DNA from 4 places in the Catellatospora aurea genome. Region 1 is predicted to be linked to each of the others. Evidence: riboswitches for the same ligand, from Rfam matches in the RefSeq annotation. Region 1 holds a riboswitch; each other region holds the start of a gene.
What was found. Region 1 has a riboswitch for cobalamin ahead of ACFQO7_RS13755 (ABC transporter substrate-binding protein). Riboswitches for the same ligand answer to the same signal wherever they lie in the genome.
Positions count from the first base shown of each region.

Region 2: linked by a shared signal. The riboswitch ahead of ACFQO7_RS10350 (hypothetical protein) and the one ahead of ACFQO7_RS13755 (ABC transporter substrate-binding protein) in region 1 are both predicted to bind cobalamin.
Region 3: linked by a shared signal. The riboswitch ahead of ACFQO7_RS10295 (VWA domain-containing protein) and the one ahead of ACFQO7_RS13755 (ABC transporter substrate-binding protein) in region 1 are both predicted to bind cobalamin.
Region 4: linked by a shared signal. The riboswitch ahead of cobN (cobaltochelatase subunit CobN) and the one ahead of ACFQO7_RS13755 (ABC transporter substrate-binding protein) in region 1 are both predicted to bind cobalamin.

Region 1 covers NZ_JBHTAC010000011.1:171,033-178,072, forward strand. Annotated here, with positions in the region: gene ACFQO7_RS13735 (HelD family protein) at 1-437, shown strand, start outside; gene ACFQO7_RS13740 (aminotransferase class V-fold PLP-dependent enzyme) at 626-1,945, shown strand; gene ACFQO7_RS13745 (ABC transporter ATP-binding protein) at 1,938-2,705, opposite strand; gene ACFQO7_RS13750 (FecCD family ABC transporter permease) at 2,705-3,733, opposite strand; gene ACFQO7_RS13755 (ABC transporter substrate-binding protein) at 3,735-4,652, opposite strand; cobalamin riboswitch at 4,756-4,895, opposite strand; gene ACFQO7_RS13760 (DUF4229 domain-containing protein) at 4,925-5,230, opposite strand; gene ACFQO7_RS13765 (hypothetical protein) at 5,289-5,723, opposite strand; gene mqnE (aminofutalosine synthase MqnE) at 5,727-6,896, opposite strand.
Region 2 covers NZ_JBHTAC010000008.1:64,095-71,134, reverse strand. Annotated here, with positions in the region: gene ACFQO7_RS10380 (sensor histidine kinase) at 1-1,301, shown strand, start outside; gene ACFQO7_RS10375 (roadblock/LC7 domain-containing protein) at 1,298-1,726, shown strand; gene ACFQO7_RS10370 (TAXI family TRAP transporter solute-binding subunit) at 1,720-2,694, shown strand; gene ACFQO7_RS10365 (DUF6790 family protein) at 2,773-3,303, shown strand; gene ACFQO7_RS10360 (hypothetical protein) at 3,461-3,796, opposite strand; gene ACFQO7_RS10355 (CbtA family protein) at 3,793-4,518, opposite strand; gene ACFQO7_RS10350 (hypothetical protein) at 4,530-4,769, opposite strand; cobalamin riboswitch at 4,802-4,997, opposite strand; partial or broken gene ACFQO7_RS10345 (sirohydrochlorin chelatase) at 5,053-5,961, opposite strand; gene ACFQO7_RS10340 (precorrin-8X methylmutase) at 5,958-6,575, opposite strand; partial or broken gene ACFQO7_RS10335 (4Fe-4S binding protein) at 6,608-6,790, opposite strand; gene cobJ (precorrin-3B C(17)-methyltransferase) at 6,775-7,040, opposite strand, start outside.
Region 3 covers NZ_JBHTAC010000008.1:49,218-56,257, reverse strand. Annotated here, with positions in the region: gene ACFQO7_RS10295 (VWA domain-containing protein) at 1-2,164, opposite strand, end outside; cobalamin riboswitch at 2,249-2,409, opposite strand; gene ACFQO7_RS10290 (trypsin-like serine protease) at 2,630-4,063, shown strand; gene ACFQO7_RS10285 (M14 family zinc carboxypeptidase) at 4,155-6,122, shown strand; gene ACFQO7_RS10280 (GNAT family N-acetyltransferase) at 6,293-7,040, shown strand, end outside.
Region 4 covers NZ_JBHTAC010000008.1:41,181-48,220, forward strand. Annotated here, with positions in the region: gene ACFQO7_RS10245 (HNH endonuclease signature motif containing protein) at 1-1,048, opposite strand, end outside; gene ACFQO7_RS10250 (hypothetical protein) at 1,081-1,410, opposite strand; gene ACFQO7_RS10255 (DUF2784 domain-containing protein) at 1,420-1,791, opposite strand; cobalamin riboswitch at 1,793-1,981, shown strand; gene cobN (cobaltochelatase subunit CobN) at 2,021-5,671, shown strand; gene ACFQO7_RS10265 (DUF6585 family protein) at 5,769-6,620, shown strand; gene ACFQO7_RS10270 (hypothetical protein) at 6,667-7,023, shown strand; gene ACFQO7_RS10275 (DUF6585 family protein) at 7,025-7,040, shown strand, end outside.

The sequences.
Region 1 (7,040 bases):
CGGCCGCGGTCGTCGCGCTGGCCAACCGGCTGCTGCCCGCCCTCGACGTCGCGGTGCCACCCGCCCGCTCGCTGCGCCGGGACGGCTCGCTGGAGGTCACCGAGTCCGCCGACGTGGTCGCCGCGGCCCGGACCGCGCTGACCCGGGAGGGCTCGGTCGGCGTCATCGCCGCCGACGCGGCCGTGCCGGACGTGCTCGACGCCCTGCACGCGGCCGGTCTCGAACCGTCCGAGCTGGACGGCGACGGCCGCCTCACCGTCGTGCCCGCCACCATGGTCAAGGGTCTGGAGTACGACCACGTGATCGTGCTCGAACCCGCCGCCATCGTCGCCGCCGAACCGCGCGGCCTGCACCGCCTCTACGTCGCCCTCACCCGCGCCGTCACCAGCCTCATCGTCCTGCACACCGAACCCCTCCCGGAACCCCTGCGCGTCTGACCCGCACCGGCGCGACCGCTTGACGGCTCCGCGCGAGCAAGCATGTCCGGCTGCGTCTACATCTTTTTTGATGTGGCCACATCAAAAAAGATGTAGACGCTCACCGAGGACTACGCGGGTGCCGCTCGCAAGCCGGATCGGGTCAACGGGTGGTGGCACATAGGCGGCGGGCGTGGTCCGATATGGCGATGGGTGAGCTCTCTGTCAGCCGTCGGGGGCTGCTGGGCGGATTGACCGCCACCGCCGCGCTGGGCGCACTGTCGGCATGCGACGAGGACGCCGTCGTCGAGAATCCGCCGCCGGTGTACGCACCGCTGGACCCGACCAGCTGGGACAGCGTGCGGCGGCAGTTCCTGCTGGACACGGCCAAGGCGCAGTTCGCCGCCTTCGTGTTCGCCAGTCCGCCGGCCGACGTACGGGCGGCGATCGCGCGGCACCGCGAGGGCCTGGACAAGGACACGGTCGGCTACCTGCACGCCCAGGAGGAGAACGCCCGGCAGCGGCTGCACCTCGCGGCGGGCAAGTACCTCGGCGGATCCGGCGACCACGTCTACTTCACCGACTCGACCACGATGGGCCTCGGCCTGCTCTACGGCGGGATCGCGCTACGGCCCGGCGACGAGGTGCTGACCACCGAGCACGACTTCTACTCCACGCACGAGTCCCTGCGCCTGCGCGCGGCCCGCGACGGCGTGACGGTCCGCCGGGTGCGGCTGTTCGCCGAGCCCGCCACCGCGAGCACCGACCAGATCGCGCAGGCCGTCGCCAAGTCGCTCACCCCGGCCACCCGGATCGTCGCGGTGACCTGGGTGCACTCCAGCACCGGGTTGCGGATGCCGATCCGGGCGATCGCCGACGTGCTCTCCGCACACAACCGCGACCTGCCGCCGGACCGGCGGGCGCTGCTGTGCGTGGACGGGGTGCACGGCTTCGGCGCGGTCGACGCGAGCGCCGTCGACCTGGGCTGCGACTTCCTCGTCTCGGGCTGCCACAAATGGCTGTTCGGGCCGCGCGGCACGGGGATGATCTGGGGCCGCCCCGAGGCCTGGGCCCGGTTCCGGCCCGCCATCCCCACCTTCGAGCAGGCCGGGTTCGCGCACTGGCTGGGTTTCGACCCGGCGCTGCCCGCGCCGTCGGCGTCGCCTGGCGGCTACCACAACTTCGAGCACCTGTGGGCGCTGGAGCAGGCGTTCGACTTCCACGCCGCGCTGACCCGCGCCCGCGTCGCGTCGCGTACGACCGAGCTGGCCACCCGGCTCAAGGAAGGCCTGGCCGGGATCGACGGCGTCACAGTGATCACGCCGAAGTCTCCCGAGCTGAGTGCGGGACTCGTCTGCTGCGAGCTGAAGTCGATGAGTCCGGCTGCGGCCGTCTCGGTGCTGGCAGCCAAGGACGTCATCACCAGCACGACCCCGTACAACCCGTCCTACCTGCGGTTCGGCACGAGCATCGTGACGAACGAGGCCGACGTGGACCGGGCGCTCGCGGCGGTACGCGAGATCAGTTGACGCGGACCGGGACCACGATCGGGCCGAACTCGCCCGCGATCACCCGCACCCGGGCACGGTAGTGCAGGGCGAGCAGTTCCTCGGTCAGCACCTGCTCCGGCGGCCCGTCGGCGGCGACCCTGCCCTCGGCCAGCAGCACCAGGCGGTCGGCGTACTCGCCTGCCACGGACAGGTCGTGCATGGTGGCGAGCACGGTCAGCGCGCGTTCCTTGCGCAGCCGGTCGACCAGTTCGAGCACCTCCTGCTGGTGGCCGATGTCCAGGGCCGAGGTGGGCTCGTCGAGCAGCAGCAGCGGCGCGCCCTGGGCCAGCGCACGGGCCAGGAACACCCGCTGACGCTCGCCGCCGGACAGCGTCTCCAGCTCCCGGCCGATGAACCGGCGCAGCTCCAGGGAGTCGAGCACCTGCTCCACGATGGACAGATCCTGCGCCGACTCACGGCCCAGCGGGGCGATGTAGGGGGTGCGCCCGAGCAGCACGTAGTCGAGCACCCGCATCCCGGGCGGCACCACGGGCTGCTGCGCCACGGTCGCAACGAGCTGGGCGCGGCGGCGGCGTGGCAGCGCGCTGGTCGGCGTACCGTCGATGATGATCTTTCCGTGGTGTGGCACCGCGCCGCCCACGGCCCGCAGCAGGGTCGACTTGCCCGCGCCGTTGGGGCCGATCACGGTGACCCACTCGCCGGAGGCCACGGTCAGGTCCATGCCGTGCAGGATCTCGGCGTCGCCCAGGGTCACCCGGACGTCCTCGACGGCCAGCATCAGACGCTCACCCGCCGGGTCGAGCGCAGCACGAGGATGAAGAACGGGGCGCCGAAGAACGCGGTGACCACGCCGATCGGCAGCTCGCCCGGGGCGATCAGGGTGCGCGCGGCCAGGTCGGCCAGGGCGAGGAAGGCCGCGCCGAACAGCAGCGACAGCGGCAGGATCGAGCGGTACGAACCACCGGCCAGCAGGCGCACCACGTGCGGCACGATGATGCCGACGAAGCCGATCAGCCCCGACACGGCGACCGCGGCGGCGGTGCCCAGCGAGGCCGCGGCCAGCAGGATCAACCGGGAGCGCTGCGGGTGCAGGCCCAGGCTCGCCGCCTCGGTGTCGCCGACGCTGAGCACGTCCAGCTCCCGGCGCAGGGCCAGCACCACGACCGTGGTGACCACCGAGTACGGCAGCAGCAGCGTCACCTCGTGCCAGCCGTTGGTGGCCAGCCGCCCGAGCAGCCAGGAGTACACCTCGCGGATGGTGTCCACATTGCGCTGGAGCAGGTAGGTCTGGATCGCGGCGAGGAAGCTCGACACGGCCACCCCGGCCAGGATCAGCGTCGCCGACGAGCGGTCCCGCCCGCCGGCCACCCCGAGCAGGTAGGTGACCACGACCGCGATACCCGCCCCGGCGAACGCGGCCAGCGGCAGCACCGCCCCGGCCCGGAACGCGATCGCCATGGTCGCGCCGAGCCCGGCGCCCGCGGCGACGCCGAGCAGGTACGGGTCGGCCAGCGGGTTGCGGAAGACGCCCTGGTAGCAGCCGCCGGCCAGGGACAGCATCGCGCCGACCAGCAGGCCCAGCACCACCCGGGGCAGCCGCAGCTCGGTGATGATGGCGATCTCGCGCTCGTTCAGCCCCGACGGCAGGTCCACGCCGGGGATCAGGTTGAGCAGCTCGGCGGCGACCGAGCCGGGCGGCAGCGTCACCGGGCCCAGGGCGACCCCGGCGACGAGCGCGACCAGCACGGCTCCGATCCCGGCGGCGAGCCACCCGGGACGCAGCCGTGCCGGTCGCAGTGTCGTCACGTCAGGCCGGGACCTTGTTCGCGGCGTCGACGATCGCGCGGATCAGGTCGACGACGCGGGGACCCCAGCGCGAGGCGATGTCGTCGTCCAGCGCGATGACCTGGCCCTTGCTGACCGCGGTCATGCCGGCCCAGCCCGCACGGGCCTTGACGGTGTCCAGGCTCTGCTGGCAGCACTTGGTGTCGGCCAGGAAGATCAGGTCAGGGTTCGACTTGACCAGCGACTCGGCGGTGAGCTGCGGGTAGCCGCTGCCCTTGGTGTCGGCGGCGTCGGCCACGTTCTCCAGCCCGGCCAGCTCGAACAGCGAGCCGATGAACGTCTTCGAGGTCACCGAGTACAGCGTCGGGTCCAGCTCGTAGTAGTAGGACAGTGGGGTCGCGCGCTTGGGCAGGTCCTTGACCAGCTTGGCGATGTCGTCCTTCATCCGCTGGGCGAGCGCGGCGGCCTCGGTCTTGTGCCCGGTCAGCTCACCCAGCTCGGCGAGCTGCTGGTACGTGTCGTCCAGCGTCACGGCGGCCGGAGCCACGTACACCGGGATCTTGAGGGTGGTCAGCTGGGCGACCACGTTGTTGGCGTCGGTGCTGAGCACGACCAGGTCGGGGCTCTTGGCGGCGACGGCCTCGGCGTTGGGCTGGAAGCCGGACAGCTCCGTCTTCGGCGCGTTCGCCGGGAAGTTCGAGTTGTCGTCGGCGGCGACGACCTGGCCGCCGGCGCCGATCGCGAAGAGCATCTCGGTCGTCGTCGGCGACAGCGACACGATCTTCACCGGCTGCGCGGGCAGGGTCACCGAGCCGACGGTCACCGGGTACGCCGCGGCGGCGCTCGACGGGGTAGGGGTCGCCGGGTCGTTCGTGGCGCAGGCACCGAGCACGGCGACGAGGCCGGCGGCGGCCAGCGCGCCGAACGCGCGGCGGGACAGGAAACGGGTACGCACTGATCCTCCTATCGGTCGAGGCAGGTCCTTCGCCGACAGGGCCCGATCAGGTGGGGCAGCCCGGTCCGCGAGACGCCCTTCCTCGAGAGCGTGGTTCGCGACTGCCGCAGGCGACCTGGCTCGCCCACCGAGGTGGGATCACAGTTGCGGGACAGCGCCGGGTTCACACCGGCTTCGCTGCGGGACAGTCAGCCGACACGCTAATACACACCCGTGCCGATGCTCGCGACGCGGAGTGGAGGATGTGCGCAGGCTCATCACGCCTGGGTCTTGTGGACCTCTTCGGCCTCGGCGGCGGGCACGTCTTCGCCGGGCTCGGTCTCGCCGGCCAGGGCGGCACGCAGCCGGTCCTTCTCGGCCCTGCGGCGGTCCACCGCGCCCTCGACCTGGGCAGCCACGTCGTCACGCAGGTTGCGCAGCAGGAAATAGCTCGCCGCTGCCGAGACCAGGATGGCGATCATCAGCTTGAGCAGCATGCTCAGGTTCGGCACGAACCACAGCGCGGCGAAGACGGCCAGGAAGAGCATCAGCCTGGCGAGCGTGTACTTGACAGCAGGACTCACCGGTCCAGGGTAGCCGCCGAACCTGCCAGGCCTCGGTCAGCCCCGCGCGAGAGGCCGGTCAGCCCCGTTCGGCGGCCGCCAGGCCGAGGTGCCAGAGCACGGCGTACACCACCGTGGTGACCAGCGCGCCCAGCCCGCCGGAGACCAGCGGCGGCAATCCCGACGCCACGCCCACCGCGAGCACGCCGAGCACCACGGCCGCCAGACCGGCGGCCGGGGCCACGGCGAGCCGCCCGCGGTGGCCCGCCGCCGCCTTGAACTGCTCGACGAAGATGATCGCCGGGAAGATCACCGCGAGCCAGCCGGTGAGGTCACCGAACTCGCCCATGCCGAGCAGGGCGAACAGTCCGTCGAAGGCGACCATGCCGAGCACGCTGATGGCGAACCCGGCCAGCGCGTACGCCACCAGGTCGGTGAGCGAGACGATGCGCCCGGACGCGTCCCGCCGCGGGCCCTTGCGCTGCTCCTCGGCCGGGCTCTGCGGATCGGCCACCCGTCAGGCCCAGACCTGCTGCGGCTCGCTGCGCCGCTCGGCCATGCTGACCGGCGCGCCGTACTCCTTGACGACCTGGTAGCGGGTGTCCCGCTCGACGGGGCTGAAGCCCGCGTCCCAGATCAGGTGGAGCAGGTCGTCGCGGTGCATGGTGTTCGGCGTGCCGTACGAGTCCGCGTCGTGCGTGATCTTGTACTCGACGACCGAGCCGTCCAGGTCGTCGACGCCGAAGTTCAGCGACAGCTGGGCCAGCGACAGGCCGTGCATGACCCAGAAGCACTTGATGTGGTCGAAGTTGTCCAGCATCAGCCGGGACACCGCGAACGTCTTCAGCGACTCGGCTGGGCTCGCCATCGTGGTGCGCGCCTGGATCCGGTTGCGGATCTTGCCGTCCGCGCTGTCGTGGAAGTCGTGCTGGTAGCGCAGCGGGATGAAGACGGTGAAGCCGCCGGTCTCGTCCTGCAGCTCACGCAGGCGCAGCACGTGGTCGACGCGGTGCCGCGGCTCCTCGATGTGGCCGTAGAGCATCGTCGAGGGGGTGCGCAGGCCCTTGCTGTGCGCCAGGCGGTGGATGCGCGACCAGTCCTCCCAGTGGCAGGCGTGGTCGACGATGTGCTGCCGGACCTCCCAGTCGAAGATCTCGGCGCCACCGCCGGTCAGCGACTCCAGGCCCGCCTCCATCAGCTCGTCGAGGATCGCGTCGGCGGTCAGGCCGGAGATCTTCTCGAACCACTGCACCTCGGTCGCGGTGAACGCCTTCAGCTTGACGTTCGGCAGCGCCTGCTTGAGCTCCTTGAGCACGCGCGGGTAGTAGCGCCACGGCAGCGTCGGGTGCAGACCGTTGACGATGTGCAGCTCGGTGAGCTGCTCGTCCTTCATCTCCAGCGCCTTGGCGACGGCCTGCTCCACCCGCATGGTGTAGGCGTCCTTCTCACCAGGCTTGCGCTGGAAGGAGCAGTAGGCGCAGCTGGCCGAGCAGACGTTCGTCAGGTTCAGGTGCCGGTTGACGTTGAACATCACCCGGTCGCCGTTCTTCTCCGTCCGGACGTGGTGCGCGAGCCGCCCCAGCCAGGCCAGATCGTCACTCGCGTAGAGCGCCTCGCCGTCCTCGCGGCTGAGCCGCTCCCCGGCGTAGACCTTCTGCTCCAGCTCCCGCTTCAAACCAACGTCCATGGCAGTGAGCCTACGACGTGCCGCCGACGTGCCTGCTGCTGCCCTTGACAGCTGCTGTTCAGCTTGACGCCACCGGGACAGAAGGGTCGACAGCGATCCTGATTTCCGGTAGGAACCTTGTGGGACCAACGGGGAGGACGGGGC
Region 2 (7,040 bases), on a different contig from region 1:
AGGCGCTGGCCGGCCCCAACGACGAGATCGGCGAGGTCGGCGCGGCGCTGGCCAACCTGCACCAGCAGGCGCTGCGCCTGGCCGCCGACCAGGCCATGCTGCGCCACGACATCTCGCAGATGTTCGTGAACCTGTCCCGCCGCGGCCAGACCCTGGTGCAGCGCCAGCTGCACCTGATCGACGAGTTCGAGCGCAGCGAGACCGACCCGCAGTCGCTGGCCAAGCTGTTCGCACTGGACCACCTCGCCGCCCGCATGCGCCGCAACGAGGAGAACCTGCTCGTGCTGGCCGGTGGCGAGCCAGGCCGCCGCTTCGTCAACGCCGAGCTGCTGGTCGACGTCGTGCACGCGGCCGCCGCGGAGATCGACCAGTACGCCCGGGTGGAGACCAACTCGATCGCGGACCTGTGCGTCGTGGCGCATGCCGTCGGCGACGTCGTGCACCTGCTGGCCGAGTTGTTGGAGAACGCGACCGACTTCTCCCCGCCGAACAGCCGCGTGCTGGTCACCACCCGGCGCGGTGTGGACGGTCTCACCATCAACATCTTCGACGCCGGCATCGGCATGCCGCCCGGGCAGCTCCAGGAGATCAACGAGCGGCTGATCCGGCCGTCCATGCTGACCAGCGAACTGGCCCGCACCATGGGCCTGCTGGTGGTCGCCCGGATCGCCGCCCGCCGCGGGATCACGGTGCAACTGCGCAGCAGCCCCGGTGGAGGTACCGTGGCGCTGGTGCTGCTGCCGACCGCTCTGCTCGCCCCGTCGCACAGCGCGGTGAGCAGGCTGACGGTCCCGTCCAACGGCTCCCTGCCCGACGGCGAGACCCTGCGCACCCGGCGGCCCGGCGCCCGCCCGGCCGGCGCCCCGGCGTCCGCACTACCGCCCATCCCCGCACCACCGTCGGTGCCCGTCCAGCCGTCCACCCCCCAGCCGTCCACCGTCCCACCTCCTGCCGCCCCGTCCCCCGCTGTCCAGTCCCCCACCCCGTCCACGTCCGTCGCGCCCGCCGCCTTCGCGGTGGCCGCCGACGCGCCGACCCAGGTGATCCCTGAGGTCCGGCAGGCACCCGACCGTCCCCGACTCCTGCCCTCCGGCCTGCCCCAGCGCCGCCCCGGCAACCTCTCGACGCCAGGCGACGCAGCCACCACCCCCTCCCGGACCGACAGCTCCGGACTGCTGGACCCCGAAGCGGTCCGCGCCCGGCTGTCCGGTCTGGCCGGCGGTATCGCGGCCGCTCACCGCGAACTGGCTCGTGAGCAGCGCCTGTCAGCCCCGCCAGCAACGAAGGAAAGCACTCGATGACTCAGAACCCCGCGCAGCTCGCCGGCGCCGACGAGGTCGGCGGCCTCGACTGGCTGCTGACCTCCTTCGCCCAACGGATCGCCGACGTCACCTACGTGCTGGCGGTCTCTGTGGACGGCCTGACGATCGCCCACTCGGACGGGCTTCGTCAGGATCTGTCGGACCAGCTCTCTGCCATCACGAGCGGGATGGCCAGCCTCACCATCGGCGCGGCGCGCTGCCTGAGCAGCGGCCAGGTGCGCCAGACCGTGGTGGACATGGACGAGGGCGTGCTCCTGATCATGGCGGTCCGCGACCGCGCGTTCCTCGCCGTGGTGGCCGCGCCCGGCTGCGACCTCGGCCAGATCGGTTACGAGACGGCGCTGCTGGCACACCGGGTCGCGTACGCTCTGGAGCCGGAGGCGCGGGTGGACGGCCAGTGGTGAGGCGCCGCCGGCTGGCCCTGCTGCTCTGCGTACTGCTCTGGCCGGCGCTCGCCGCCTGCTCGGCGGACGCCGAAGAGGCCGCACCGGCCTGGCACGGCGGCACCCTGACCATCGGCACCGGCCCCACCAACGGGGTGTTCAACCAGGTGGGTGGCGGTTACGCCGATCTGATCAACCGCCACCTGCCCGGCTACGAGGCGCTCGCCCCGCCGACCAACGGCGCGGGCGAGAACCTGCAGCGGCTGGCCATCGACGACGTGCAGATCGCGTTCACCTTCGCCGACGTGGCCGCGGACGCCGCCGCGGGCAAGGGCCTGTTCGAGGGCAAGCCGGTGCAGTTCCGGGCGCTGGCCCGGATCTTCAACGGCCAGACCCACCTCGTGGTGCGCCGCAACGCGGGGATCAAGTCGATCACCGACCTGCGCGGCAAGAAGGTCGGCACCGGCCCGCAGAACTCCGGCAGCGAGGAGGTTGCCGTCCGGCTGCTGACCGTCGCCGGGCTGGACCTCAAGCGCGACATCACCCAGGTGTCGGCGTCGCTGTCGCAGATGACGTCCTCGATGCGGTCCGGCGACCTGGACGCCATGTTCTACTCGGCCGGCCTGCCCACGACCGGCATCCAGGGCCTGTTCGACCAGTCCCCGGGCGTGTTCACCCTGGTCCCGCTCGACAAGCTGGGCCAGGCCATCAGCAAGGCCCATCCCGACATCTACGCCCCCGGCAGCATCCCGAAGGGCATGTACGGCCTGGCCGCCGAGGTGGACACGATCGCGGTGCCGAATCTGATCGTGGTGCCGGTCGACATGCCCGACGACGTCGCCTACCGCCTCACCCAGCTGCTCTTCGACCACCAGTCGGAGCTGGCCGCGGTGCACCCGGAGGGCGGCAACTTCAGCCGGGACATCGCACCGCTGGTGTCGCCGTTGGAGCTGCACCCCGGGGCGCGGCGATTCTACGGAGTGTCCTGAGCCGCCGGAACGGATTCGCAGGACCGGCCCACCTCCGGACGGCCCCGGCGTAACGTCGGAGCCGTCCGGAGGTGTGTGATGCCGTTCTTCGCTGCCATCTGGTTCACCGTCGTCGTCGGCTGGCTGATCCACGTCGCCGTGGACAAGCACCCCGACCGTAAGACCAAACACCGGGTCGTCGAACTCGCCCTGCTCTGGATCATGGTGGTCGGGGCCGGGATCTGGGGCATCCTCGGCGGACTCAGCCACATCGGCCCGACGTCCGGCGACACCGCCGAGCAGATCGGCTACACGCAGTCGATGTTCCAGTGGGAGGTCGGCTGGGGCGACATCGCGGTGGCCGTACTGGCGATCGGCTGCGCCTGGCGGCGGCTGCGCGGCACCTGGCTCACCGCCGCGGTGACCGCGCTGGCCATCTCCTTCTGGGGCGACGCCTGGGGCCACTTCAACCAGTGGGTCTTCCACGACAACCACGCGCCCGCCAACGTCTGGGCGCTGCCGTCGGACATCCTGATGCCCCTGCTCGCCATCATCCTGCTGGTCATGTACCGCCGCGGCGCCCCGGCCCAGTCCTTTGAACAGGCCGCGGCCGTGACCACTCGCCCCTGACGGGCCGCACCCGACCGCCGCCGCACCCGGCCCGTGCGGCCAAGCGGGGCGGGTCGCACACCAAGGTCATTCGACTTGCCAGGCACATGGGCGAATACGGCCTCAAGATACGCGAAGGTGCCTGGCAAGTCGGACGATCAAGGACCCCCGCAGGCCGTCAGGTCTGGCCGGGGGCCTCGATGACGTACGGGATGAGGGCGACCGGGAGGTCGGCGGAGCCGGGGCCGCCCGCGGCCGCCCAGGAGGCGACGTACTCCACCGTCGCCTCGTCGAGGACGCCGCCCAGCCACACCGGACGGCCGCCGTCGCGGCGACCGGACGGGCGCGGATGCACGACCATCACGTTCGAGTGCTCGCAGACGTCCAGGCACTGTGCGATGCGCACCCGTACGCCCGCCTTCTCCAGCTGCCGCAGCTGGCCTTCGTGATCGGTGTCCGGGTGCTTGGCGGTGCCGCAACAGCAGTCACGGCACACCGTCACCCTGGCCTTCACGCGGCCGCCCGCACGGCGGCGGTGTTCGCGACCGCGCCGGCCCGCAGCCCGGCCAGCCCGAATCCGACGCCGATCCCGGCCCACAGCACCACCGAGGCCAGCAGCGACAGCAACCGGAACGACCACAGCAGATCAGCCGGCGTGCTGATCGGATCACCCGACGACGGCAGCGCGAACAGCAGGGCGAGCCCCAGCAGCACCACCCCCACCGGCGCCAGCTGACGCAGCGGCAGCGCCGCCCCGCGCTCGGCGAGCCGGCCTGCCAGCAGACGGGCCGCGCTGACCGTGGCCAGCCCGATCGCGATCGCGGCCAGCCAGGTCACCGTGCGCGCCTGCTGCGTCGCCTCGCTGCCCACCCCTGGCGGGTTGGTCGGGTAGCGCAGGAACGGCAGGAACGCCACGCCCAGGAAACCGGCCCCGGCCAGGCGCAGTGCCCGGCCCCACGGGTCGGCCCCCGGGTCACGGCGGTGCAGCACGGCGTACACCAGGCCGAACAGCAGACCGATCGCCATCCCGGCCAGGATCACCGAGACCAGCATGCCGACGTGCTGCGTATCGCGGCTGAACAGCTCCGCGCCGTGGCCTTCACCGGCGTTCGCGTGTTCGAGGGCGATCGCCCGGTCGATGACCGGCTCGGCGAGCACCAGGGACACCACGGCGGAGAGGGCACCGGCGCACGCGCCGGCCAGCCCGCCCCGCCCCATCAGCGAGAGCAGGGACATGTCCGCCCCGCTCAGTGGCAGTTGGCGGCGAACAGGTGCCGCCCGTCGTGGGACAGCTCGTGCAGATAGTTGGCGCTACGGGAGAGTTCCCCGTACACCGGGGACAGCAGCGCGCCCTGGTCCAGGAACACCGCGTAGAGGATGAACAGCGCCACCGCGACGAGCACCCCGGCGATGACCTGATCCCGCAGCCGCCCCGCGATTGCGGCCGTCTCCTGCGACGGCACCGCGGGCGTCGACAACGCACCCATGACAAATACCTCCTCCTCGGGGTTCACCGCCCCGAACTGGACAACGACGGGTCAGTGTCCTGACTCCCGGGTGGATGGAACTTCGTCGCGCTTGCCGCGCCTTCCAGCCGCTGCGGCGGCCGTGGCTCGTGCGGGGCGCTCCCCGGTCACAGTGGCGGGACCGTCCCGGATTCTCACCGGGTTCCTGCGCACCGTCGTCTGATGTGAACTTGTTGCCCTCACCATGCCAGCAACGCTCGCCGGCCGTCAAACCTCCTCAGGGGTGACGTCGGTGAATATCCGCATGAAGCGGTGCGTGATCGTGGCTGTGCGGGTGATCGTGACCGTGGCTGTGCCCCGGGTCACCCGGGTGGTGGTGCGGGGTCTGCGGCAGCCCGACCCGGTCCTCGAAGCCCGGCAGGCTGATCCGGTACACACAGGAGTCGCAGTTCATCCGGATGTCGCCGGCCAGGGCCTCGCCGTAGCGTTCGATCACCAGGTCGGCCAGGGCGTCGGTGTCGCCGAGCACGCCCGCGCTCCGCACGTGCACGTCGGGGCGGCCCGTGGCCCAGGCCGTGGCCTGCCCCGCCACCCGGCGCGGCAGCACCCCGGTGAAGAGGAAGTACGGCAGCACCACGATCCGGCGCGCACCCAGCGCCGCACAGCGGTCCAGGCCCGCGGGCACGCCGGGGGCCGCGAGCGAGATGAAGGCGTACTCCACCCCGGCCACCCCGGTCGTCTCGGCCAGCAGCCGGGCCGCCCGCGCGACCTCGGCGTTCGCGTCGGGGTCCGTGGATCCCCGGCCGACCAGCAGCACCGTGCTGTCCTGATCGGCTCCCGCCTGGTCCAGCCGCTCCCGCAGCAGGGCGAGCACCGCGGGGTGCGCGCCGAGCGGGCGGCCGTACGCCACCACCAGGCCGGGATGCCGCAACTGCTCGCGGGCCAGTGCCGCGGGGATGTCGCCCTTCGCGTGCCCCGCCGCGACCAGCATCAGCGGTACGGCCGCCAGCCGGCGGTGCCCACCCGCGACGAGGTCCGCCACCGCCTCGCCCAGCGGGGGCGGGGACAGCTCGATGAAGCCGCCGCCGACGGTCACGCCGCGCGGGGCGAGGCGTTTGCCGACCCGTTCGGCGAACGCGCGGAACTGCTCGGCGCCGTCCGCGTCGGACGTGCCGTGCCCGGCGATGAGCAGCGCGGGCGGGGTGGTGGTCACAGTCTCTCCTCCAGGGGTAGGGGGTCGCCGTAGAGCAGGGCGTTCACGGCTGCCGCGGCGACGGCCGAGCCGCCCCGAGCGCTCAGATTGGACAGCTGGGGCAGCCCGGACAGCCGCAGCGCGGCCTTCGACTCGGCCGCGCCCACGTAGCCCACGGGCAGGCCGACCACCAGCGCTGGGGCGACCTGCCCGGCCGCGGCCAGCCGCAGCAGCTCGAACAGCGCGGTCGGGGCGTTGCCGACGGCCCATACCGCGCCCGTGGGGTGTTCGGCCGCGGCCAGCCGCACCGCCGCCGCCGAGCGGGTGACGCCCTCGGCCGCGGCCAGTTCCGCCGCCAGCGCCGAGCCGACCAGGCAGCGCGTCGGGTAGCGGGTGATCCCCGCGCCGACCATGGTCACGTCCACGACCAGCGGCGCGCCCGCCGCCAGCGCCGCCGCCCCGGCGGCCAGCGCCGGCTCGTCCAGCACCAGATCGCCGACCCAGCCCGGATCGGCGGTGGTGTGCACGATGCGCTCGGCCACGTCCCGGCTGTGCCTGGGCAGCCCGGAGGTGTCCACGGCCGCCCGCAGGATGCGGTAGGACTCCGCCTCGATCGGGTGCACCGTCCTGGCCACGGTCGTCATCGCGCCTCCCGCTCGACCAGGGTCACCGCGTCGACCGGGCACACCTCGACACACTCGCCGCAGCCGGTGCACAGGTCGGGCCGGGCGTGAAGCCGGGCCGGGCCCGTCCCGCCGATCGGCCGGATCGCGTGCGTCGGGCAGGTCAGCAGGCACGCGCCGCACCCCTGGCAGCCGTCGAAGCGCACCGGACTCACCGCGCCATCCACGCGTACCCCCGCGGGGTGACCATGCGCCCGGCGACCGTACGGGTCGTGCTGGCCCCGACGATCACCACCGTGTTCATGTCCACCTCGGCCGGATCGATCGTGTCGAGGGTGGTCAGCGCGATCCGCTCACCGGGCCGGGACGCGTCGCGGACCAGCCCGATCGGCGTGTCCGGCGGCCGGTGCGCGCCCAGGATCGCCAGCGCCGCCGGCAGCTGCCGGGTGCGCCGCGCGCTGCGCGGGTTGTACAGGC
Region 3 (7,040 bases), on a different contig from region 1:
CCCTCCGGCGGTCCCGGCGGGCCACCCCGGCCAGCCCTTGCGCGGTCACCTCGGCCAGCGGCACGTGCTCCGCGCCGAGCCGTGCCGCCAGGCGGGCGGCGAGCCCGAGCCGCACCACCCCCGACTCGCAGTCCACGACCACCGCCGACACCCCGGTCGCGGCGAGCCCGCCCGCGATACGCATGGCCTCGCCGACCGGGTCCGCCCCGGCGGTGGCCCGGCCGTCGGTCACCAGCACCAGCAGCGCGCGCCGGTGCGGGTCGCGCAGCCGCTCGACCCGCAGCGTGTGCGCCGCCCGGCGCAGTCCCGCGGCCAGCGGGGTACGCCCGCCCGTGGGCAGCTCGCGCAGCCGCGCCGCGCCGGCCTCCACGCTGGACGTCGGCGGCAGCGCCAGCTCCGCCTCGCTGCCCCGGAAGGTGACCAGGCCGACCTTGTCGCGCCGCTGGTACACGCCGAGCAGCTGCGACAGCACCACGCCCTTCACCGCGCCCATGCGCTGCCGGGCGGCCATCGAGCCGGAGGCGTCCACGCAGAACAGCACCAGGTTCGACTCGCGCCCCTGCCGCACCGGCTCGCGCAGATCGGCCGCGACCAGCCGCAGCGGGCCGCCGGGGGTCCGGCCCCGGGCGTGCTGCCGCCCGGCCGCCGCCCGCACGGTCGCCGCCAGGTGCAGCGCGGCCAGGGTGCCGCCGGGCACCCGCGCGCCGACGGTCCGGCCCATCCGGGTGTACGCGGGCGAGCGCCGCCCCGCCGCGCCCTCCCCCACCCCCTGCACCGCGAACAGCCGCGCCCGCCGTGGCGTCGCCGCCTCGGCGTGCTGCTGCCCCGCCGACACGTAACGCCCCTCGTCGGCCCCGTCCCGCTGCCGCGTGTCCCCCTGCGGCACCGGCCGCGGCGGCGTGCCGCCCTCGTCCGGGACCGCACCGCCGGGCCCGCCCGGCCGCGGACCGCCGTCCGGACCGTCGTCGTCCAGGCCGCCGTCGGGCCCGTCGTCCGGACCGGAGCCGTCCGGCCCGTCACCGTCCAGGTCGGCATCACCGTCGAGATCGGCCTTCGGGGCGCCCGCGCCGCCCGCCGCACGGTCCTGGTCGCCGGGAGCACCCGGGCCGTCGTGGGAGCCGTCGGGTTCAGCCGGCGGGGGTGCGCTGTTCAGCGCGTCCTCCAGGGCCTGCTCGTCGAGGTCCGGGGCGTCGAACGGGTCGCGCCGGCGGCGGTGCGGCAGCGCCAGCCGGGCCGCGTCCCGCACGTCCTGCTCGGTGACCCGGCCGCGGCCGTGCCACGCGGCCAGGGCCAGCGCGGCGCGGGCCACCACCAGGTCGGCCCGCAGCCCGTCCACCTCGAACGCGGCGCACACGTGCGCGATGCGGGTCAGCTCGGCGTCGGGCAGCTCCACCGCGGGCAGCCGCCGCCGGGCGGCGTCGATACTTTCGGCCAGCTCGGCATCGGCTTCGGCCCACCGCGCCGCGAACCCGGCCGGGTCGGCCTCGTACGCCAGCCGCCGCCGCACCACCTCGACCCGCTCCTTCGGCTCGCGCGGGGCGCGCACCTGCACCGCCAGCCCGAACCGGTCGAGCAGCTGCGGGCGCAGCTCGCCCTCCTCCGGGTTCATGGTCCCCACCAGCAGGAACCGGGCGGCATGGCGCACCGACACGCCGTCGCGCTCCACGTACGCCTCTCCCATCGCGGCGGCGTCGAGCAGCAGGTCCACCAGGTGGTCGTGGAGCAGGTTCACCTCGTCGACGTAGAGCACGCCGCGGTGCGCCCCGGCCAGCAGGCCCGGCGAGTACGCGGCCTGCCCCGCGGTCAGCGCCCGCTCCAGGTCCAGCGCGCCGACCAGCCGGTCCTCGGTCGCCCCGACGGGCAGCTCGATCAGCCTGGCGCGCCGGACGATGACGTCCTGACCGGCCCTGTGCGGCCCGTCCGGGCACGCGCCGTACGGCGACGCCGGGTCGCAGCCGAACCGGCACCCGGCGACGACCTCAACCTGCGGCAGCAGCCCGGCCAGCGCCCGCACCACGGTGGACTTGGCGGTGCCCTTCTCGCCGCGCACCAGCACCCCGCCGATGGCGGGCGAGACGGCGTTGAGCAGCAGGGCGAGCCGGAGGTCGGCGAGGCCGACGACGGCGGAGAACGGGTACAGCGGGGTCAAAGCCCGCTCAGGCACGAGCCCATGCGCGAGTCCTCTCCGCGGGTTTCCTCGCCCGCGAAATCCGGTGTGGTGACGCCGTGCGGCGTCGCGAGCGGCCGGAGTGTCCTGGCTCCCGGATCGACGCTTCCCCTCGGCCTTCCAACCGTGTCAACGGCCGTGGCCTGGTGCCGAAACGGCGCGCGTCGTGAGACGGAGCCGCTCGGGAGGGGTCGCTCCCCGGTGACAGTGGCGGGACCGCCCCGGACTCGCACCGGGTTCCTCCACTGCCGCTCACCGGCCATCGTGACGGACGCGGTGCGCCGCGTCAAAGCGGGTCGCCCGGACGGAGGTCTGTGTCACGCCCCGGCGGGCGTGACATCAGCACGTAACAATTAACTTCGATATTGCTATGTATCGTTGTCTTCCGCTAGCTTCCAGGGAAACTCTCCGGCGATCCGGCGCCAGAAGCGCTCGGCGCCGGGTGGACCTTGGGAGGATCCTGTGCGGAATTCACTACGAACGGCGCTGCGCGCCGGCGCGATCGCGCTGGCCGGCGCCATGCTCGCCCTGGGCTCGGCCGCCGTCCCGGCGCAGGCCGCGCCCTCCGGCGACGGCTCGGTCACGCCTCAGGTCGTCGGCGGGACCCGGGCCGCGCAGGGCGAGTTCCCGTGGATGGTGCGCCTGTCCATGGGCTGCGGCGGCGCGATGTACACCCAGAGCCTGGTGCTGACCGCCGCCCACTGCGTCGGCGCGACCGGCAACAACACCTCGATCACGGCCACCTGGGGCGTCGTCGACCTGCAGGACCCGACCCGCACCACCCGCACCTCGAACTACGTCTACCGTGCCCCGGGCTACAACGGCACCGGCAAGGACTGGGCGCTGATCCGCCTGTCCAGCCCGATCACCACCGCCCCGCTGCTGAAGATCGCCACGGACACGTCGCTGCACAGCGGCAACTTCGACGTGATGGGCTGGGGCGCGGCCACCGAGGGCGGCGGCCAGCAGCGTTACCTGCTCAAGGCGCAGGTCCCGTTCATCACCGACACGCAGTGCCAGAGCGCCGGCGGCGAGTACTCCGGCCTGGTCTTCAACGAGGAGATCTGCGCGGGCAACTGGAGCTCCGGCGGCGTCGACACGTGCCAGGGCGACTCCGGCGGCCCGATGGTCAAGAAGAACGCCGCCAACGAGTGGATCCAGGTCGGCATCGTGAGCTGGGGCATCGGCTGCGCCCGCCCGCAGAACCCGGGTGTGTACACCGAGGTCCGCTACTTCGCGACCGACATCTACAACGCGGCGGTCTCCCTCGGCGGGGCCCCGGGCGGCGTCTCCGTCACCGGCCCCGGCAACCAGTCGACCGTCGTCGGCACCGCGGTCACCCTGAACAGCTCCGCCTCCGGCGGCACGTCGCCGTACAGCTGGTCGGCCGGCGGCCTGCCGGCCGGCACCTCGATCAGCTCCTCGACCGGCCAGATCACCGGCACGCCGACCACCGCGGGCACCTACACCGTGACCGTCACCGCGACCGACAGCGCGAGCAAGACCGGCACCGCCTCGTTCACCTGGACGGTCAACCCGGTCGGCAGCTGCGCCGCGGCCACCAACGGCACCGACGTGAGCATTCCGGACAACAACAGCACCGGGGTGTACAGCAACATCACGATCTCCGGCTGCACGGGCAACGCCGGTTCGTCGTCCAAGGTCGAGGTGCACATCGTGCACACGTACAAGGGTGACCTGATCGTGGACCTCGTCGCGCCGGACGGCTCGGTGTACAACCTGCACAACCGGTCGGGCGGCAGCACCGACAACATCGACACCATCTACACGGTGAACCTGTCCTCCGAGGTCAAGAACGGCACCTGGCGCCTGCGCGCCCGCGACGCCGCCTCGATCGACACCGGCTACATCAACTCCTGGACGCTCACCCTCTGAGTCCGTCGCACCATCCCCGGGCCCGGCTCCGCGACCAGCGGAGCCGGGCCTGCTCCCGACCCGCCTCCACCGACCCCCTCGGAGGTAACCCGTGCGCAGACTCGCGCTCGTCCTCACCACCCTGGCCACCGGCCTCGCCCTCACCGTGCCCGGCCCGGCCGGCGGCGCGCCCGCCGACGATAGCCACCTGCCTGGATTCACCCTCGCCGGCTCCCAGCAGTACCTGGTCACCGGCCCGCAGACCTTCGCCGACCGCGACGCGGTCGCCCGCACCGGAGCGGCGATCGACCTGATCGAGCACGGCAAGATCTACATCACCGCGAACACGACCGAGGCCGACCGCATCCGCCGCCTGGGCTTCGGCCTGGAGCTGCTGCCCCCGCCGTCCTCGCGGGTCTCCGGGCCGAACGCGGTCCCGCTCGACTTCCCGTCGGCCGACGGCGGCTTCCACAACTACGCCGAGATGAACAGCGAGATCAACCAGATCGTCGCCGACCACCCGACGCTGGTCCGCAAGTCCGTCATCGGCACCTCGTACGAGGGCCGCCAGATCGTCGCGCTGAAGATCTCCGACAACGTCGCCACCGACGAGAACGAGCCCGAGATCCTGTTCAACGCGCACCTGCACGCCCGCGAGCACCTCACCGTCGAGATGGCGCTCTACCTGGCCAACCTGTTCACCGACGCGTACGCCACCGACAGCCGGGTCAAGGCCGTGGTCGACTCGCGCGAGATCTGGATCGTGCCGGACCTCAACCCCGACGGCGGCGAGTACGACATCGCCACCGGCTCCTACCGCTCCTGGCGCAAGAACCGCCAGCCCAACTCGGGCAGCTCGGCGGTCGGCACCGACATCAACCGCAACTTCGGCTACAAGTGGGGCTGCTGCGGCGGCTCCTCGGGCAGCCCGTCGTCGGAGACCTACCGCGGCCCGTCGGCGTTCTCCACCCCGGAGGCGTCCGTGCTGCGCGACTTCGTGCTGTCCCGCCGCGTCGGCGGCGTGCAGCAGATCAAGGCGAACATCGACTTCCACACGTACGGCGAGCTGATCCTGTGGCCGTTCGGCTACACCACCGCCGACACCGTGAACCCGGGCATGACCACCGACGAGCGCAACACGTTCGCCACCATCGGCCAGCAGATGGCGGCGACCAACTCCTACACCCCCGAACAGGGCAGCGACCTGTACGTCACCGACGGCGACATCACCGACTGGCTCTGGGGCGACCAGCGCATCTGGACGTACACCTTCGAGATGTATCCGAAGTCGTCCAGCCCCGGCTTCTACCCGCCGGACGAGGTCATCGCGGCGCAGACCTCCCGCAACAAGAGCGCCGTGCTGATCCTGTCGGAGTACGCCGACTGCCCGTACCGGGCCATCAACAAGCAGGCCCAGTACTGCACCGCGGCGAACGACTTCTCGATCGCGGCCTCACCCGCCTTCGGCTCGGTCAACCCCGGCGGCTCGCTGACCTCGACCATCAGCACCGCCGTCACCAACGGCGCCGCGCAGACCGTCAACCTGACCACGAGCGGCCTGCCCGCGGGCGCGACCGCCACGTTCAGCCCGGCCTCGGTCACCACCGGCGGATCGTCGACGCTGACGATCGCCACCAGCGCGTCGACCCCGGCGGGCACCTACGCGGTCACGGTCATCGGCACGAGCAGCGGGCCCACCCGGACCGTCAGCTACACCCTGACCGTGAACGGCGCGCCCGGCTGCACCGGCACCAACCCGAACGACGTGACCATCGCCGACGTGGCCACGGTCTACAGCGACATCACCATCGCGGGCTGCAACCGCAACGCGTCGTCGACGTCGACGGCCGAGGTGCACATCGTGCACACGTACAAGGGCGACCTGGTGGTGTCGCTGCTCGCGCCGGACGGCAGCGCGTACACGCTGCACAACCGGTCGGGCGGCAGCACCGACAACATCGACACCACCTACACCGTGAACCTGTCCACCGAGGCGGCCAACGGCACCTGGCGGCTGCGGGTGCAGGACGCGGCCTCCGGTGACGTCGGCTACGTCAACAGCTGGACGCTGACCCTGTAGGAGAGACCCCCGGTGCTCATGGGCGGTCCGCTTACGCGGCCTTAATCGGTGTCATCCCTGCGCTGCGCTCCGGGATGACACCGAGCGGCCCCGACACAGACCACCGGTGGCGCCCGCAACGGCGCGGGCGCCACCGGTAATTCGCTTGCCGCCCCTGCTAGACAGGGACCGTGACGAATGAGCTGCTGATCCGCGAGATGACCATCGAGGACGTGCCGGAGCAGGCGCGCATCCGCTACGCCGCCTTCCCGTGGTTCGTCTCCAGCGTGGCGCAGCAGCAGGTGTGGTGGCGCACCAGCCGCCCCGAGGCCCGGCTGCTGCGGCTGCTGGCCGCGCGCGACGGGCAGGTTGTGGGCTGCGCCGTCGGCGGGTTCAACATCTCCACCGCCGAGCCGGGCGCGAGCTACCTGCAGGTCGAGGTGCACCCCGACCATCGCGGCCGGGGCGTGGGCACCGCCCTGCACGAGCGGCTGGAGCAGCACCTGCGCGCCATCGGCGCCCGCCGGGTGCGCACCTTCGCCACCGACGACCCCGCCGACCAGCACTGGGCCGAGGCGCGCGGTTACACGCGCGGCGCCCACGACCGCTACGCCCGGCTGGACACCGCCCACCTGCCGCCCGTGCCGCCCCTGCCGTCCGGCGTGACGGCGGTCAGCCTCCGCGAGGCAGGCCCGCAGGCGGTGTACGACCTGGACCAGGCCGCGTCCATCGACGAACCCGGCGACATGTCCTTCGACGGCATCCCTTACGACACCTGGCTGGCCCGCTACTGGAACAGCCCCGACCAGCAGCTCGACGTCGGCACCGTGGTGCTCGTCGACGGCGTGCCCGCCAGCGTGACGTTCCTGGAGGCCAACCTCGAACTCGGCAAGGGCATCTCCGCCGGCACCTGCACGCTGCGCGAGTACCGCGGCCGGG
Region 4 (7,040 bases), on a different contig from region 1:
TGACGAGGCGTCGGGTCCGGCCCAGGTCGAGCAGTTGCCCGTCGCCGCCGAGCACGGCGGGAATGACCTGGGCGTCGCAGGCGATGCGCCGGACGGTCTCAGGAGTGAGCGTCGCGCCGTTGTCGAGCAGCCCCGAGCCGGTGCGCTGAGCGAGGCCGTCGTAGTCGACGGTGATCACGAGCTGAGGACGGTCGCCGCCGTTGTCGGGCAGTTCGCCCGAGGCGAGCACGCGGCGGCAGATCTCGGTGAGGGCGTCGGCCCGCCGTTGACCCGCGGTGCGCATGTCACGAGCGCTTTCAGCCGCGCTGTGCCCGCTGGCGGATGAGCCTTCGACGGGATCGCTGTCGCCGCTGAGGGATAGGGCACGGGTGTGGCTGAGGACGCCAGGACGGGCGAGGGGGTCGAGCGCGGCGGTGACCACGGCGGCCGCTTCGGTGTCGAGCCAGCCGGTCAGGCGGACCCGCCCGCTGCGGTCGGCGACCAGGGTCAGCGTGCGGGTGGCGTAAGCGCGTTCCTCCTGCGCGGCCAGTGCTTCGCGTTCGTGCTCCTCGGCGGTGTCGGGGGCGACGTGCGTGAGGATGCGCTCGCCGAAACGGCGGAGCACGGACGGTTCGAACTGGGCCGCGAATCCGATCAGTGCGGTTTCGGCCTTCGCCGCGGTCTCCAGCCCCACCTCGCAGGGGAGTGCGGCGAGAGCCTGAGCGATGACAGCGGCCTGCTCGGTGTTGACGGTTCCGGCGGCGAGGGCGTCGGCGGTGGTGGGGAGGCGCTCCAGCGCGCGGGCGAGTTCCAAGGTCTGCTTGGCCGTGCGTATGCCGATGCGCCAGTGTTCGCGCAGCCAGACCGCGGTGCTGGAGGCGCCGTGAGCGGCGGGGACGGCACGGGCGTCGAGCTCGCGGACCAGCGACAGCTCCACGGCCGCCAGGCGTTCCCGCAATGCTCGTGCCGAGTCGAGCGAGGTGATCAGCTCGGAGTCGGTCAGCGACCACACGGACGAGTCAACGCAAGCGGCGACCATTCGCCCGGCCTGCGTCAACCCCTCATGCATGGCTCCATTTTAGAACTGGCGTACGACAAGAATCAGCGAAGTTTACCGATCAACAGATGGCTTCCGTGGCGAGCCGGAGGCTGCGGCGGAGCCACCGGGGGCAGGTCCGGGTCGGCGTCGGCCTCGTCGAAGGTCAGGTGGACGATCGCGGCGACCTCGCGCGGCGCGGTCTGCTCCAGGACGTCGGGGATCGCAGGCCCGGCCGGCAGGTCGACCTTGCCGCCCACGCCCGACAGCAGGCGCGCGGCGTGCGCCTCGTTCTCGCTGCGCTTGATGAGCAGCCAGCGGCCGTCGCGATGGAGGTGGACCCCGACGTTGACGACGAACGCGGGACGTCCGCCGGGCGTGAGCTGCTCGATCATCCGGGCACTCTATGGCACGTCGGCCGTGCCGGCGGGCCTGCGGCGGAGGGCGAAGCCGATCCAGGAGGTCAGCACGACCAGGCCGGCCAGCACCTGCAGCGGCACGGTGAACCGTTCGGGGTAGACCACCCCGGTCAGGTACGTGTCGATGAAGCCGCGGGACAGGCCCTGCTCGCCGGCTTCGCGGCGGGCCCAGTCCTCGACGTAGGTCAGGGGGCAGTCGAGGCCGAGCGCGACCGTGGTGAAGCCCCAGCCGGCGGCGATCAGGTGGGGCCAGATCAGCCACGGCCGCCACCAGGCCAGGAAACCGCCCGCCACGACGTACGCGAGGAACGCGAAGTGCACCACCATGGTGAGCCCGGCGAGCCACTGATAGGCCATGCTCCATTATCTGCCGCTAGGATCGCTCTCGGCGGCAGGGAGGAACTCGGGGAAGAGCCGAGACGGTCCCGCCACTGTGACCGGGGAGCCCGTCCCCACCCCGTCGGAGAGATCCGAGGCCACCGCAAGGGAAGGCCCGGGGCCGGGCGTCGATCCGGGAGTCAGGAGACTCCGGCCGCCGCATCGACTCTGCTACCGGGGCGCGGACCCCGACAGGAGGTACGCGGCCATGACGGCTGTCCAAGGTCTGCTGCTGTCCACTGCGGACACGGAACTGCTCGCCGCCCGCGCGTCGGATGCGCCCTGGCGCATCGGCAACCCGGCCCGGCTGGACGCCGGTGACGTCCCGGAGCTGCTGCGGGGTGTCGGCTTCGTGGTGGTACGGCTGCTCGGCGGCCGCCGCACCTGGCCGGAAGGGCTCGACGCGGTGCTCGCCGGCGGGCTGCCGGTGGTGGTGCTGGGCGGGGAGGCGCTGCCCGACGCCGCGCTGCAGGCCGAGTCGACCGTGCCCGCCGGGGTGGCCGGGGAGGCGCTGGCGTACCTGGTCGAGGGCGGTGCGGACAACCTGCGCGAGCTGCACCGCTTCCTGTCGGACACGCTGCTGATGACCGGCGAGGGCTTCGACGCGCCGCGGGCCACGCCGGAGTACGGCGTGCGCCTCAACCCGGCGCACGAGGCCGGGCGGCCGACCGTCGGGATCGTCTACTACCGGGCGCACGAGCTGGCCGGGAACACGGCGTTCGTGGACACCCTCGCCGGGGCGCTGCACGACGCGGGCGCGAACGCGCTGCCGGTGTACTGCGGCTCGCTGCGCGGGGTGGCGGACGGGCTGCGCGACCTGCTGCGGGGCTGCGACGCGCTGATCGTGACGGTGCTGGCCGCGGGCGGCACCACCCCGGCGGACGCGAGCGGCGGCGGGGACGACGAGGCCTGGTCGGTGGCGGCACTGTCCGAGCTGGACGTGCCGGTGCTGCAGGCGCTGTGCCTGACCTCGTCGCGGGCGGTGTGGCAGGAGTCGGACGCGGCGCTGAGCCCGATGGACGCGGCGATGCAGGTGGCGATCCCGGAGTTCGACGGCCGCCTGATCACGGTGCCGTTCTCGTTCAAGGAGCCCGGCCCGGACGGCATCGGCGTGTACGCCGCCGACCCGGAGCGGGCGGCCCGGGTCGCGGGCATCGCGGTGCGCCAGGCCCGGCTGCGGCACGTGCCGAACGAGCGCAAGAAGCTCGCGATCGTGCTGTCCAGCTACCCGACCCGGCATTCGCGGGTCGGCAACGCGGTCGGCCTGGACACCCCGGCCAGCGCGGTGGTGCTGCTGCGGGCGCTGCGCGAGGCGGGATACGACCTGGGCGAGGGCTTCCCCGAGGACGGGGACGCGCTGATCCATACGCTGATCGCGGCGGGTGGGCATGACGTGGAGTGGCTGACCGAGGAGCAGCTCGCGGCGGCCCCGGCCCGGGTGCCGCTGCGCGAGCACACCCGCTGGTTGGAGGCGCTGCCCGCGAGCCTGCGCGACGGCATCGTGGCGGCGTGGGGCGAGCCGCCGGGCGAGCTGTACGTGGACCGGGGCGAGATCGTGCTGGCGGCGCTGCGCTTCGGCAACGTGCTGCTGATGATCCAGCCGCCGCGCGGCTTCGGGGAGAACCCGGTCGCCATCTACCACGACCCGGACCTCGCGCCGAGCCACCACTACCTGGCCGCGTACCGCTGGCTGGACGAGGAGTTCGGCGCGGACGCGGTGGTGCACCTGGGCAAGCACGGCACCCTGGAGTGGCTGCCGGGCAAGGGGCTGGGCCTGTCCCGCGAGTGCGCGCCGGACGCGGTGCTCGGGGACATTCCGCTGGTGTACCCGTTCATCGTCAACGACCCGGGCGAGGGCACCCAGGCCAAGCGGCGGGGGCATGCGGTGATCGTGGACCACCTGGTGCCGCCGATGGCCCGTGCCGAGACGTACGGCGAGATGGCGAAACTGGAGCAGCTGCTCGACGAGTACGCCACCGTGCAGGCCCTCGACCCGACGAAACTGCCCGCCGTGCGCGCCCAGATCTGGACCCTGATCCAGGCCGCCCAGCTGCACCACGACCTGTACCAGGCCGACATGCCGGGCGAGGACGACTTCGACGACTTCATCCTGCACGTCGACGGCTACCTGTGCGAGGTCAAGGACTCGCAGATCCGCGATGGCCTGCACATCCTCGGCGGCGCGCCGGAGGGCGAAGCGCGGATCAACCTGGTGCTCGCGGTGCTGCGCGCCGACCAGGTGTGGGGCGGCGTGCGCGGGGCGCTGCCGGGCCTGCGGGCGGCGCTGTGCCGCCGGTACGGGCTGGACGAGCGTGCCCTGCTGGCCGAGCCGGGAGCCGTGGCGGCCGTGCCCGCGGACCTGACCGAGGTGGCCGACGGCCCGGCCCGCACCGGCGCGGACGCCGTCGACCTGATCGAGGGCGTGGCCCGGCGGCTGGTGATCGGCAACGAGACGCTGGGCTGGGAGCCGTCCAAGGTCCCGGCGGTCGTCGCCGAGGTGCTGGGCGGCCCGGACGACGCCGTCGAGGCGGTGCTGCACTTCGCCGCGACCGAGGTGGTGCCGCGGCTGGACGCGACCGTGGACGAGGTGACCGCGGTGCTGAAGGCGCTCGACGGGCGCTACGTCGCGGCGGGGCCGTCCGGCTCGCCGACCCGCGGCCTGGTCAACGTGCTGCCGACCGGGCGCAACTTCTACTCCGTCGACCCGAAGGCGATCCCGTCGCGCAACGCGTGGGACGTCGGGGTGGCGCTGGCGGGCTCGCTGCTGGCCCGGCACCGGCAGGACACCGGCGAGTGGCCGCGCACGGTCGGGCTGACCGTGTGGGGCACGTCGGCGATGCGCACCCAGGGCGACGACATCGCCGAGGTGCTGGCCCTGCTGGGCTGCCGGCCGACCTGGGACGACGCGTCGCGGCGGGTGACCGGGTTCGCCGTGGTGCCGCCGGCCGAGCTGGGCCGGCCGCGGGTGGACGTGACGGTGCGCATCTCCGGCTTCTTCCGGGACGCGTTTCCGCACGCGGTCGCGCTGATCGACGACGCGGTGCGGGCGGTCGCCGAGCTGGACGAGGCCGACGAGGACAACTTCGTGCGCGCGCACGCCCGCGCCGACGAGGCCGAGCACGGCGACCGGCGGCGGGCCACCACCCGTATCTTCGGCTCCAAGCCGGGGGCGTACGGGGCCGGCCTGCTCCCGCTCATCGACGCTCGTAACTGGCGCGACGACAAGGACCTGGCCGAGGTGTACGCGGTCTGGGGCGGCTACGCCTACGGCCGCGACCTGGACGGCCGGGCCGCCCGCGAGGACCTCGAACGGGTCTACCGCCGGGTCAGCGTCGCCGCGAAGAACGTCGACACCCGCGAGCACGACATCGTCGACTCCGACGACTACTTCCAGTACCACGGCGGCATGATCGCGATGGTGCGCTCGCTGACCGGGGCTTCGCCGACCGCGGTCATCGGCGACTCGCACCTGCCCGACAGCGTGAAGACGCGCACCCTGGGCGAGGAGACCAAGCGCGTGTTCCGGGCCCGGGTGGTCAACCCGCGCTGGATCGCCGCGATGCGGCGGCACGGCTACAAGGGCGCGTTCGAGCTGGCCGCGACCGTGGACTACCTGTTCGGCTACGACGCCACGGCCGGGGTCGTCGACGACTGGATGTACGAGAAGCTGGCGGCGGCGTACGTCTTCGACCCGGAGGTCCGCGAGTTCCTGGAGCGGTCCAACCCGTGGGCGCTGCGCGGCATCAGCGAGCGCCTGATCGAGGCCGCCGACCGCGGCCTGTGGGCCGAGCCGGATCCGGCCACGCTGGACGCGCTCCGTCAGGCCTATCTGGAGGCGGAAGGCAGTCTCGAAGGCTGACCGGGCAGCGGCGAGCCGTCGGGTGATCGGGTGATTCACGACGATCCGGTGGATCACTACCGTGGCTGCGACACTTCGCTGAACGGGGAGATCCGACGTGACGACACCTGGCCTGACGGCGCACACCGACACCCCGGCCGCGGTGCCGGCCGACGTCGCCGCGGCCGCCGCGGCCCGCGACCTGGGCGCGCACCGGGAGAGCTACCCGGCCAAGACGGTCAAGGTGATCCTGTTCGCCCTCGGCACGCTCGCGGTCATCTTCGGGGCGCTGGCCGTCATCATGACCGTGGGGACGGCCGGCGCCGCGCCCGGCGAGAACGAGGTCGGCGCGACTCCCGCGATCATCATGTGGGCGATCGCGCTGCCGTCGATCGGCGGTTTCCTGTGGGCGCTGCTGCGCAGCCCGGCCGTGTCCAAGCAGGCGCGGCGATTCCAGGTGCACGTGTTCGAGCGCGGCTTCGTGTGGGTGCGCCGCAAGGGCACCGAGGTGTACCGCTGGGACGACGTGCAGACGCTGCACGCGGCCATCACCGTCGTCAACAACACCGGCATCGTCACCACGACGTACGACTACCGCATCGTCTGCACCGACGGCCGCCGGACGCGGTTGCGCGAGGTCCACACCGACATGGCACGGTTCGGTCCGCTGCTGTCGGCCGAGGTCGCCAAGGCGCAGCTGCCGAAGGCGATGTCGTTCTTCGACGAGGGCAACCCGGTGGCCTTCGGTGACTTCACGATCACCGACGATGGTGTGCAGACCAGGCGCGGCAAGCTGCTGACCTGGTTGGAGATCGGCGGCGTGCGACTGGACACCGGCCACGTCAGCATCGCCGACCGAGCGGGCAAGCGGATCTCGCCGCAGACGCTGCTCGGCAAGATCCCCAACGGGTACACGTTCCTGCTGATGATGGACACCATCCTCGGCAAGCTGCGCGCCGCGCAGGCGTAGCACGCCGTCCGCGAGAAGTCCGACAGCCCGGAGGGGGCACAAGAACGTGGCAAAACCTAAGACAGGTGTCGTCATCGGCGCGTCCGTGCTGGCCGTGATCGGCGTGGTCTTCTTCGTCGTCGCCGCGCTCAGCTCCGGTGGCGAGGTGAGCTGCGACGGCAAGGCGATGCGGCCGGGTGACGTGTGCCTCGAGGTCGCCAAGGACGGCCGCAAGACCTATCACACCTACGACGAGGTCAAGGCCGAGCAGGAGGCGCGCCGCCCGGTCCTGCTCGTCGTCCTGGGTGGGTTCGGCGGGTTGTTCGTGCTGGCCGCGGGTGGATTCCTGGTGGCGGGCTCGCGGGAGAACAAGAAGGATCAGGCGCAGATCGAGGCCGCGGCGGCATGGATGCGGGCGGGCTGACATGACACTGCTGGTGG